4 regions of the Rouxiella sp. Mn2063 genome follow, and region 1 is predicted to be linked to each of the others. Evidence: predicted binding sites of a transcription regulator. Region 1 holds the regulator's gene; each other region holds the start of a gene.
What was found. Region 1 encodes PhoB, which activates phosphate uptake and scavenging genes when phosphate is short. Its sites were predicted from a motif close to CTGTCATAAAACTGNCNNAT; they were not measured.
Positions count from the first base shown of each region.

Region 2: the regulator PhoB is predicted to act here: its motif matches at 1,689-1,708, upstream of uvrB (excinuclease ABC subunit UvrB).
Region 3: the regulator PhoB is predicted to act here: its motif matches at 1,719-1,738, upstream of phnC (phosphonate ABC transporter ATP-binding protein).
Region 4: the regulator PhoB is predicted to act here: its motif matches at 1,686-1,705, upstream of phoA (alkaline phosphatase).

Region 1 is NZ_JBMOUD010000008.1:101,283-104,500, forward strand. It holds gene phoR (phosphate regulon sensor histidine kinase PhoR) at 1-1,050, opposite strand, end outside; gene phoB (phosphate response regulator transcription factor PhoB) at 1,073-1,762, opposite strand; gene sbcD (exonuclease subunit SbcD) at 1,984-3,210, shown strand; gene sbcC (exonuclease subunit SbcC) at 3,207-3,218, shown strand, end outside.
Region 2 is NZ_JBMOUD010000012.1:45,777-48,994, forward strand. It holds gene bioD (dethiobiotin synthase) at 1-102, shown strand, start outside; gene ACL9RG_RS16680 (ABC transporter ATP-binding protein) at 144-854, opposite strand; gene uvrB (excinuclease ABC subunit UvrB) at 1,974-3,218, shown strand, end outside.
Region 3 is NZ_JBMOUD010000012.1:66,893-70,110, forward strand. It holds gene dld (D-lactate dehydrogenase) at 1-1,563, opposite strand, end outside; gene phnC (phosphonate ABC transporter ATP-binding protein) at 1,779-2,615, shown strand; gene phnD (phosphonate ABC transporter substrate-binding protein) at 2,707-3,218, shown strand, end outside.
Region 4 is NZ_JBMOUD010000024.1:23,833-27,050, forward strand. It holds gene iolD (3D-(3,5/4)-trihydroxycyclohexane-1,2-dione acylhydrolase (decyclizing)) at 1-1,579, shown strand, start outside; gene phoA (alkaline phosphatase) at 1,786-3,204, shown strand.

The sequences.
Region 1 (3,218 bases):
AGCGCCCTGCGGTGTTTGCTGCCAACTCACCTCAATGCGCGTGCCTTCTGGCGTATGATTCACCGAGTTATAAACCAGATTGGAAACAGCACTTCGCAACTGGTCATTGTTGCCAAATACCTTGAGCTGGTTATTAACGGTAAAGACAATCTCGTGGCGACCTGAACTTAACGTCTGTGCTTCACGCTCGATCATGCCTAACATTACCGGAACATCGACTCGCTCATTCAAATCGATATTAGTGGCCGCTTCAATTCTCGATAAGGTGAGCAGTTGCTTGACCAACCCATCCATTCGTCGCGTCTGTTCTTGCATGGTATCTAAGGCTTTACTGCGGAAAGGCTCTTCGAGCTTCGCCTCCACCATCATTTCTAAATAGCCTTGCACCACGGTTAGCGGGGTACGTAATTCGTGACTAACATTAGCAAAGAAGTTGCGCCTAGCTCCTTCTAACTGATGCATTTGTGTCACATCACGCGCCACCATCAACAGCTGACCTTCAGAATATGGCATGACACGGAACTCAACATGATGCTCATTATTGAGCTGCAAATTCAGCGCTCGGCTAAAATCACGACTCTGTATCCACAAACGAAACTCAGGATAACGCACCAGATTGAAGATATGCTGGCCATTATCTTCCGGCCAACGAAAGCCCAGTAATACCTGCGCCAGTCCGTTACACCAGAAAATATTGCCCTCTTCCGTGGTCAGCACCACTGCATCAGGCAAAGATTCAGCCCCGCTGCGAAAGCGCTTAATCAGCAACGCTAATTCACGGCGACGACGGCGATTACGCATCTGCATCTGGTTTAGACCATAAAACAGCGGCTCCCAGCTCCAAATCCCGCTAGGCGGCGTAATGCTGCGATCCAGCCACAGCCAATGAGAAAGTTTTAGCTGGTTATAGTAGTTCCAGCCCAGTGCCGCAAATACCGACACTAAGAGTAGATAAGGGAGATGGCCAATAAAAATGGCGAGAATAAACGCAGGTAAGCAAAATAAAAACAACTCACCCGCGAGGCGCTTCCATGATAGGCGTTCTAACACACGGTTTCCCCGTAGAAACTAATCAATAGCGCGTTGAAAAACGGTACCCGGTTCCGCGAACGGTTTGGATCATCCGGTCGTGACCGCTCACTTCCAACGCTTTGCGTAAACGGCGGATATGTACATCGACTGTACGATCCTCCACATAAACGTTAGTGCCCCAAACATTATTCAGCAGCTGCTCACGGCTATAAACGCGTTCAGAATGCGTCATAAAGAAATGAAGTAGTTTAAATTCGGTAGGCCCCATGTCAAGCGCCTGCTCATTAGCAACCACTCGGTGAGAGGAAGGATCAAGGCTTAAACCTTGCATATCGATCACTTCTTCAACAGCCATTGGGGAAATACGACGCATCACCGCTTTAATACGCGCCACTAATTCTTTCGGAGAAAACGGTTTGGTGATGTAATCATCCGCACCCACTTCCAAGCCGCGAACCCGATCTTCTTCTTCGCCACGGGCGGTAAGCATCATGACCGGGATCTCCCGTGTCAACGCCTCACGTTTAAGATGTTTAATAAACTGAATGCCAGAACCACCAGGCAACATCCAGTCTAGCAAGATGAGTTCAGGGAAGGGTTCGATTAAACGGCTGACAGCAGAGTCATAATCTTCTGCCTCTACGGCGTGATAGCCATTTTGCTCTAATACAAAACACACCATCTCGCGGATTGGTGCCTCATCTTCAACAACTAATATGCGTCTTGCCATCGTGGAACCTGCCAATAAGTTAGCGATCTTTATTTGATTGCGAGCAACATTATGCGTCAGTTTTGTGACATATTTATGAAAATCATTACAAGCCGAAGTTAAGTGTAGTAAACATGTCTGGCTTGCGTCATACAAATATCATTTCCTGATTTTTCAACGACAACCACCCAATACGACGTTTATAATTAACGACACTATTTTCCTCTAACCATGAGAACGCGATGCGCCTGATTCATACTGCCGACTGGCACCTCGGCCAATACTTTTTCACCAAAAGCCGAGCGCCAGAGCACCAAGCCTTTTTACGCTGGCTTATCGAGCAAGTTGAACAGCATCAGGTTGATGGCGTTATCGTCGCCGGCGATATTTTTGATACCGGCTCGCCGCCTAGCTATGCCCGTGAATTGTATAATCGCTTTGTAGTTGAGCTACAACGCACCGGCTGCCAGCTCATTATTTTGGCGGGTAATCATGATTCCGTCGCCACGCTTAATGAATCTCGTGAGCTGCTCTCTTGCCTCAATACCAAGGTTATTGCCACCGTCAGCGACGATTTATCGCAGCAAATTATGGTGCTCAATAACCGCAACGGCCAGCCGGGGGCAATTGTCTGCGCCGTGCCATTTTTACGCCCGCGCGACCTGCTTGCCAGTCAGGCGGGACAATCGGGTAATGACAAACAACTGGCCTTGCAAGAAGCCATTGCCGCGCACTACGCCAGTTTGTACCAAGCGGCGCTGGCCGAGCGCGAACGCCTGGGGGTTGCGCTACCGATTATCGCCACCGGCCATCTGACCACCGTTGGTGTCACCACATCCGATTCAGTACGTGATATCTATATCGGTACGCTGGATGCCTTCCCGGCACAGGCGTTTCCCCCAGCCGATTACGTCGCACTCGGCCATATTCATCGCGCGCAGTGCGTGGCCAAAAGCCAGCATATTCGTTACAGCGGCTCGCCAATTGCCCTAAGTTTTGATGAGTTAAACAGCCCCAAAAGCGTCTATTTGCTGGAGTTTAGCCAGAATGCGCTGAGCACCGTAGACGCGCTGCCCGTGCCGACTTACCAGCCGATGCAGATGATCAAAGGAACTTTGGCCGATATTGAGCAGCAATTAGCCGCTTTCGCTGGGAAAGAGGACGACAAAACCGTCTGGCTGGATATCGAAGTGGCGACCCAGGATTATCTCAGCGATATTCAACGGCGCATTCAAGCGCTCACCGCCGATCTGCCGGTAGAAGTGGTGTTGCTGCGACGCAGCAAAGAACAACGACAAAACAGCCTGCAACAGCAGGAAAAAGAGACGCTCACCGAGTTAAGCGTGAGCGAGGTGTTTGAACGCCGATTAGCGCAGGAAAACAGCGACACGGAAAATCGTCATGACCGGATGCGTACCCTGTTTGCCCAAATCGTTGAACAGGTTGCCAGCGGCGAGGATGCCCAATGAAAATTTTG
Region 2 (3,218 bases), on a different contig from region 1:
GCCCCAATGCTGGGTGAGATCCCTTATTTGTCAGCAGGCGTGCCAACGGGGGATTTTGCAGATTTAGGGCAGTATTTGGACCTTGCCGTGTTGCAAAGTTAAAATATGCCCTTGCCCGATTGTCTCTCCAATATCTGGCTCATCTATACGCTTAAATAGGTTTTCACCAAGTTATCGTCTAGTTGCGCCAAGGTACCTTGCGCCACGTTGCGACCGCGATCCAATAGCCAAAAGCGGTCGGCAACGGTACGGATAAACGGCAGTTTGTGGCCGACTAACAGCAGTGTCAGACCAAGATCGCGGTTCAACCGGTGGATAATATTGCCCATATTCGCCTCCATTGCCGGGCTGGTGTGTTCGGTAGGCTCATCAAGGATCAACAGCTCGGGTTCTTGCACTAGCGCACGGCCTATCGCCAACTGTTGCTGCTGGCTTTCATCTAATTCCCCCGCTTTACGTGCCCCCATCTCCTTCAATGCCGGGAATAAGTCATAAATGGGGGAGGGAACACGACGTGTCTTGTTACGTCCAGCCATCATGGCAATCTGCAAGTTTTCATCGACGCTCATCTGCGAGAAAATCTGCCTGCCTTGTGGTACGTAACCAATGCCCATCTGCGCGCGGGTTTCTACTGGCAAACTTATCAAGTCTTGTGGTTCATCATTGGCCGACTGCCATATCATGCTGCCACTTTTTATCGGCAAATGACCCATAATGCAGTTGATTAGCGTGGTTTTTCCCACGCCGTTGCGCCCAATTAAGCAATTACACTGACCGCGGACCAACTCTAAATCAATATCCCACAGCGTATGATTCTGACCGTAATATTGGTTCACTGCTTTGACGCTTAGCATGATGACACCTCGTACACGCTTAACTTCATCCATGGCACCACCTGGCACCGTTTTATTCGTTCCATACTGTCTATCGACAGCATAAAACCCCACGAGCAATGATCGGTTAGAACAGCATCAATTGACGATAAATAGAGCTTATGTAGCAAATTATGATGAAAAGTGACCTTTTATGGCTTTAAAACAGCTTCACTGCCGACAAAATGGATCGTTAGCACCACTTTTTAGTGACAGTGTTAATATCTGGCAAATTGGATAAAGGTTCTCAGTATAGATTGTGCAAGTCTCGGGCCAAGTTTTCGGAAGAATTTCCTAAAGTGATGTTTTTAAGGGGAAACTGGCTGTATCTGGCAGTGCTCGAAAGGAAAAACTCGCCAGTCTTCATCATTGCTGATAGCAATGTTAATAGGGTGCACACTGCTAGTGCTGAGGTTTACAGATCGTGGTGCAAGTTTTATGGTGTTGCGGTTTTTTTATGCAGTGCGTAGAGCTTATTTAGTATTTTGCAAGTGCTTAAGCATTGCTTATCTAGTCTTAATCAGAATATATAAAGAAATAAAAGTGTAAAAAAATAACTAAAAAACCGATCTGAATGGGCGATAAATGCGAAATGCTGTTTTTTGCTAACTGGCGCTACAGGCGGGGTGCTGTGAGTTATCCACTATTCCTGTGGATAACCATGTGTATGAGTGTCATAAAAGTTGCTACAAGCGAGTCTGGACGCGGGTTGCGCTTAGTTTGTCCGCATTCTCGGCTTTTTAAACAATTCATTAATTATCAATGATTTATTTAAAATCAAGCCTCGTAAAACATTCACATCTCAATTGTGTAAATTTTCGTCAGTCTGATGTCAGTAAAAAAATACCGGTTAAAATCTGGGGATAAATGCGCCGCGTTGGGTAAAAAAGCCGTGCGTTGTATAACTAAAAAAGTGCAGCATAAACAAAGCAAGGGCAGAGATACGATAAACAGCGCTTGAAGCTGGTTTTATATCCAGTATCATACAGCCGTTATCTATTCAGGATAGTCGGCGGTGTCGTCAAATTTGACAACCTTCGGGAGTATTCCATACTAATCCTCCTCACCGGTCTTAAGCATTTCTTCATCAGGTAGCCCGTCATGAGTAAAGTATTCAAATTGCATTCCGCATTTAAACCTTCAGGCGATCAGCCGGAGGCTATCCGGCTTTTGGAAGAAGGGCTCGAGAACGGTCTGGCGCACCAAACTTTGCTGGGTGTAACGGGATCGGGGAAAACCTTTACTGTCGCGAATGTGATTGCCGATCTGAATCGCCCGACAATGGTGCTGGCGCCAAATAAAACCCTGGCAGCACAGCTCTATGGTGAGATGAAAGAGTTCTTCCCGGAAAACGCCGTTGAATATTTTGTTTCTTACTACGATTACTATCAGCCTGAAGCCTATGTCCCGAGCTCTGATACGTTTATCGAGAAAGATGCGGCGGTCAACGAACATATTGAACAAATGCGTTTATCCGCGACCAAAGCCCTGTTAGAGCGACGTGATGTTATTGTCGTGGCGTCGGTATCGGCTATCTACGGCTTGGGCGACCCAGAACTGTATTTGAAGATGATGCTGCATTTGACTAAGGGCATGATTATCGACCAGCGCGCTATCTTGCGTCGTTTGGCGGAACTGCAATATTCACGCAACGATCAGGCTTTCCAGCGCAGTACTTTCCGCGTTCGGGGGGAAGTGATCGATGTTTTCCCAGCCGAGTCGGATGATTTGGCATTGCGGATTGAGCTTTTTGATCAAGAAGTTGAACGGTTGTCGCTATTTGACCCGCTGACCGGTCATGTTGAACATGAAGTGCCGCGTTTCACTATTTATCCCAAGACGCACTATGTGACACCGCGCGAACGCATCGTTCAGGCGATGGAAGAGATTAAAGTCGAGCTGGTTGAGCGCCGTAAAGTTCTGCTGGACAACAATAAATTGCTCGAAGAGCAGCGCATCAGTCAGCGTACCCAGTTTGATCTCGAAATGATGAACGAGCTGGGTTACTGCTCGGGCATTGAAAACTACTCACGCTATCTTTCAGGACGCGGGCCAGGTGAGCCACCGCCGACGTTGTTTGACTATCTGCCGGCTGACGGTTTGCTGATTGTCGACGAATCTCACGTCACTATTCCGCAAATTGGTGGGATGTATAAAGGTGACCGTTCGCGTAAAGAAACGCTGGTGGAATATGGTTTCCGTCTGCCCTCTGCTTTGGATAACCGCCCAATGCGCTTCGAAGAATTTGAAGCCTTGGCCCCGCAAAGTATTTATGTTTCGGCAACGCCGGGCAAATATGAGCTGGAAAAATCCGGTGATGACGTTATCGATCAGGTGGTGCGGCCA
Region 3 (3,218 bases), on a different contig from region 1:
ATCGAGCAGCTCTAGCATCTGATGCTTAAGCTTTTTAGTGTCGACGCCTTTTCTGACAATATAGTCTTGATGGAACACATGGCACATAAAGTGGCCGTAATAGAGTTTACCGACGAGTTGTAAATCTATCTCTGGCGGCAAGGTTTCAAACCAGTCGCTTTCATTGCGGCGCAGGGCGATATCTAGTGCCAGAATGTCTTCGACTTCATCTTCATGGACGGCGTGGTAACGCACCGCAGCTCCCGCAGCGGCAAAGCGGTGTAGGAAGGCTTTTTTCCCTTCATCTTCGCTACAGACGAAATATTCCCCTTCGTGTTCGGCGAAGAATTGATTAAGGAATACTTCGGCTTCATGAATACCTTCACCGGACATTTTTAATAGCAGATGATGCTCAAAACGGTCGCGATAGATTTTCATCCGCGGCGGCAGGTGGTTGGGTAATACGCGGCTAACGCATTGCATCACGCGATCGCTGAGGTTTTTCGGCAAGAAAGGCACTTTGCCGATATGCGCGTCAAACTTTCCTTTGGCCGTAAACATATCCGGCATTTTATCGGTGCCGAGTTTATCGATCATCATGAACATGTCTTTGCCGTAAACCTCGGCAATATCAAAAATATCCCGGTGCATATATTCGCCTGCTACCGGCAAATTATTAAAATCACTCAGAATACGACGACGTAATTCGGTCAATACTGCCGTTTGATTGGTGCCAATATAGAAGACCTGCTGATGTGCTTCCGCTGGGAAAGTATCAAGGCGCACGGCGAATATTGCTAATTTACCTGCGCAGCCCGAGGCTTCAAACAGGCGGCTTTGGTCGGCATTAAAGCGGGCGGGGGTATCGGCATCAACATCACGTACGCGTTGGGCATAATCTTGCGCGGAGGCTAAAGCTTTACCGTACTCAATATCGCTGGCGCTATATTGTTTCTTATCCAGTCGGGTGAGGATCTCTTCTGGTGACTCACCCAAATGAATACCCAAATGGTTAATCAGCTGCAATGTCCCGTCGCTGCCAATTTGTGCATAAAGTGCTAATTCGGTATAAGCCGGGCCACGTTTGACCAGAGAACCGCCGGAATTATTGCAGATGCCGCCAACCACCGATGCACCAATACAAGAAGAACCAATCACTGAATGCGGTTCACGCCCGTAGGGTTTGAGCAACTTTTCTAGCTTATAAAGGGTGCTGCCAGGGAAGCCTATAACTTGTTTTCCCTCATCCAACACCTGAATAGTGTCGAGCTTGAGCGTGCTAAAAATCACAATATCGCGATCGTAATCTTCGCCGCTTGGGGTCGAACCTTCGGTCAAGCCAGTATTTGCCGCTTGCATAATCACGATTTTGTCGGCTTCGACGCAGGCTTTTAAAAGCTGCCATTGTTGTAACAAGGTTTGAGGGAAAACTACGGCCAGCGCATTGCCGCCACCGGAGCGAAAACCCCGTCGATAGCGTTCTGTTTCGCTTGGGCGCGTCAGCACATGGCGGCTACCGCTAATCTGTTTTAGGCGGCTAATTAACGCCTGATTGGCTGGACTGTGCTGTTCTTGAAGGCTCATTTTCTCTCCCTTGTTTTTGATATCGACCCTGGGCCTGATGCTCTGTCTATCATAGGAGTAAATTCCCATGAAAGAAGAGGATGGCCATTTTTTGCTGTGATATCGGTCAAATAACGACCTCTTAGTCACGATTTGGCCATTAAAGCATCATCAATGTGTCATGAAACTCCCGCTTAATAAACGCCATTACGTTCAAGTCACCGAGAGATACCATGATGGCGCAAGCGCAGCTGAAATTAGCACCGACTGAATTTACTCAGGCAGTGCCACAATTGCAGAACAAAGTTCTGGATGTGAAAGGTCTGACTAAATCCTATAAAGCCGGTCGTCGTGTTTTGAACGACATCAGTTTTGATTTACACGCGGGTGAATTCGTCGCGGTGATTGGTCGCTCCGGTGCGGGTAAATCCACATTGTTACACGTACTCAACGGCACCCTGCCTTTAAGCGAAGGTAGCGTTCTTTGCCAATACGAAGACGGTGAGCAGCACCAGCTGGCTGGACTTAGCGGTAAGGCATTGCGTCTTTGGCGTGCAAACTGCGGCATGATTTTCCAGGATTTCTGCTTGGTGCCGCGTTTGGACGTGCTGACTAACGTGCTGCTTGGCCGCTTGAGCCACACCTCAACCTTCAAATCTTTCTTTAACCAATTCGACGATGAAGATCGAGCTCGCGCGATTTCATTGTTGGAGTGGCTGCATATGTTGCCGCATGCGTTGCAACGTGCTGAGAACTTGTCTGGTGGTCAGATGCAGCGTGTGGCGATTTGCCGCGCACTGATGCAAAACCCGAAAATTTTGCTGGCCGATGAACCTGTTGCCTCATTGGACCCCAAAAATACGCTGCGCATCATGAATGCTTTAAAGAAAGTTAGCGAAGAAGGCATTGCCGTGATGGTCAACCTGCACTCGGTTGAGTTGGTAAAAGATTTCTGTACCCGGGCAATTGGTATAGCGCACGGCGAGATTATTTTTGACGGTCATCCTGACCAGTTGAATGACGCCATTTTGCACCAACTTTATGGCGAAGAGAGCGATGCTGTTGGTCTATAAGGCTAGAGCTCATAATAGAGTAAAAATTAATATTAACTTTAAGCAACATTTTCTTTTCACCTTTTAATCATCTACACAAGGTTATTTATACATGAAGAAGCTATTACGTCTGGCAGTATTCGTCGCAGGGGCTATGGCTGCAATGAATAGCATGGCGGCAGATGCTCCAAAAGAATTAAACTTGGGTATTTTAGGCGGACAGAACGCAACGCAGCAGATTGGCGATAATATGTGCGTCAAACAATTCTTGGATAAAGAATTGAATGTCGATACTAAAATGCGCAATTCATCAGATTACTCTGGTGTGATTCAAGGTTTATTAGGTGACAAAATCGACATGGTATTAAACATGTCTCCGTCAGCCTTTGCCTCAGTTTATATTAATAATCCGAAAGCTGTAGATTTGGTCGGTATTACCTCTGATGACACTGACAAATCTACTGGTTACCACTCAGTGGTATTAGTTAAAGCCGATAGTCCGTACAAAACACTGGCTGATTTGAAAGGCAAAGCCTTTGGTTTTGCTGACCCAGATTCAACCTCTGGTTATCTGATCCCGAACCAAGCTTTCCATAAAATGTTTGGTGGTAACAGCGATAACAA
Region 4 (3,218 bases), on a different contig from region 1:
ATCACGTCAGCCGGATCCGGTATTACAGCAAATTGAACAGAGCCATGATCTGAGTATTAGCACCAATGATGCTTTTCGCGCGGTGAGTAAATATTGGGATCGTATCGTGCGGCCAGAACAACTGATGACCGCCTGTATTAGTGCGATGCGAGTATTGACTGATCCTGCAGAAACCGGAGCAGTGACGCTTTGTCTGCCGCAGGATGTACAGGGAGAAGCCTATGACTACCCTGATTATTTCTTCCAAAAGCGGGTGCATTATATTGAACGCTATCCGGTAACCGCGGGGGCGCTGGAACAGGCGATCGCATTACTTAAGGGGAAAACCAAACCGCTGATTATCTGTGGCGGCGGCTTGAAATATTCCGACGCGGGTCGCGCATTACAAGAGATTGCGGAAAAACATGGAATTCCTTTTGCCGAAACTCAGGCTGGTAAAGGTACCTTAACCTCTGAACACCCGATGAATCTTGGTGGTATAGGGGAAACCGGCTCGCTGGCAGCTAACCAATTAGCGAAAGACGCAGATATCATTATTGGCGTCGGAACCCGCTATACCGATTTCACTAGCTCTTCAAAATGGTTGTTCCAGCATCCGAATGTGTCATTCCTGAATATCAACGTTAATCGTTTTGATGCCTATAAACTTGATGCTGTCCAACTAGTAGCCGATGCGCGATTAGGTTTAGAAGCCTTGGGGAGTGAGCTGACGAAAATGCAGTTCCGCCATGGCTGGGAAGATCGGGTGAGCAAGGTAAGAGAACAGCTGCTGGCTGAAACACAGCGAGTCTACCAAGTGGAATACAGCGGTGAGGATTTTCTCCCAGAAGTGCAGGACTCCTTAGATACTAAACAGGTTTATGCCGAATTTGAAAAACTAACCGCATCAGTATTAACGCAAAGCCGAGTATTGGGCGTGCTAAATAACACTATTGCTGATGACGCCATTATCGTTGCCGCCGCGGGGAGTTTACCTGGCGACTTACAGCGAGTATGGCGAACCTCATCCTGTAACAGTTATCACGTTGAATATGGCTATTCCTGCATGGGTTATGAAGTCAATGCCGCCCTTGGCGTCAAACTGGCTGAACCTCAGCGCGAGGTCTATGCGCTGGTTGGCGATGGTGCATTTATGATGCTGCATTCAGAGTTGGTAACTTCTATTCAAGAGAGGCGAAAAATCAATATCGTGTTATTCGACAATATGTCTAATGGCTGCATTAATAACTTGCAGATGGGCAATGGGATGGGCAGCTTTAACACCGAGTTTCGTTTCCGTACTAACACGACTAACAATCTCGATGGTGATTTGGTGCCGGTCAACTTTGCGCGTATTGCCGAAGGCTACGGCTGTAAAACGTATCAGGTATCGACGATAGAGCAATTACATCAGGCGCTGAGTGATGCGAAGTCACAAACGATATCAACACTAATTGATACCAAAGTATTACCTAAGACTATGATTCATGGTTATTTTAGCTGGTGGCGAGTCGGTGGTGCGATGGTATCGGAAAGTGAGTCTATCAATAACGTTGCCGAGAAATTACGAGAGAACATTAGCTTGGCTCGCGATTATTAAGGCTCTATCCTGTGTTTTTCAACCAGCTATCTATGGGCGAAAAATAAAGCGTATTTCATCAAAAGTGGCGAATTTGATCTCGCCACTTCAGCCGTTTTTATTTACCCCGTCATAAAACCGTCATGCTTCTGACTTAAGCTACGATGTAACAAATTAAGACAATATGTATCTTTTGTTTTCTTATATTTCATTACACGGAGTTTTTTATGCCTCAGTCTGTTTCTTTAATTGCTCGTTCGGTGATTGCCGCTCTTGTTCTTACCTCTGCTCAGACTGCCATGGCAGATGACGCGTTGACTGCTCGTGCCGCGAAAGGGAATCTTACTGAAGTTGGCGGCGCACGCCGGTTAAGTGGCGATCAGACCGAGGCGTTGAAAGCGTCACTGTCCAATAAAACGGCTAAAAATGTGATCTTGCTGATTGGGGATGGCATGGGTGATTCTGAAATCACGGCTGCACGTAACTATGCCGAAGGTGCGGGTGGCTACTTTAAAGGTATCGATGCGTTGCCACTGACCGGGCAATACACACATTACTCTCTTGACAAGAAAACCCATAAACCTAGCTATGTGACCGACTCAGCAGCATCGGCTACGGCATGGTCGAGCGGTGTTAAAACATATAACGGTGCGCTGGGTGTCGATGTAAACGGTAAAGATCACGTCACTTTACTCGAGCTTGCAAAAGCAGCAGGAAAAGCGACGGGTAACGTTTCAACCGCCGAATTGCAGGATGCAACACCCGCTGCACAAATCTCTCACGTAACGTCGCGCAAATGTTATGGCCCAGAAGAGACTAGCGAAAAGTGCCCAACTAATGCGTTAGAGAAGGGCGGCCGTGGCTCTATTACCGAACAATTGATCAAGGCTCGTGCTGATGTCACGCTTGGAGGCGGAGCCAAATCGTTCAACCAGGTAGCAAAAAGTGGTGACTTTGCAGGCAAAACCTTAAAAGATCAGGCCACCGCTCAGGGTTATCAATGGGTAGATACTGCCGAGCAGCTTAATAGCGTGACGCAGGCGGATCAGAAAAAGCCGTTGTTGGGATTGTTCTCTGCCGGCAATATGCCTGTACGCTGGAGCGGCCCTAAAGCAAGCTATCACGGTAATATCGATAAAGCGGCTGTCACTTGCGAAGCCAATCCTCAGCGCACCAGCGATATTCCAACCTTGGCAGCGATGACCGAAAAAGCTATCGATTTGCTGAAAACGCAGCCAAACGGATTCTTCCTGCAAGTAGAAGGTGCATCCATCGATAAACAGGATCATGCAGCCAATCCGTGTGGTCAGTTTGGTGAAACTGTTGATCTTGATGAAGCCGTGCAGAAGGCATTAGAGTTTGCCCGCCAGGATGGTAATACGTTGGTCATTGTCACTGCCGACCATGCGCATTCTAGTCAGATTATCGAAGTCGATGCCAAGGCACCGGGCCTGACACAAACCTTAACCACTAAAGATGGTGCGCCGATGGCCATCAGTTACGGCAACTCTGAAGAAGAGTCGCAGGGACACACAGGTACACAGTTGCGTATTGCCGCTTACGGGCCGCATGGTGCCAATGTTGTAGGGTTAACCGATCAGACCGACTTGTTCTTCACTATTAAAGATGCGCTGGCCTTGAAATAAGCCCGCTGACAGCA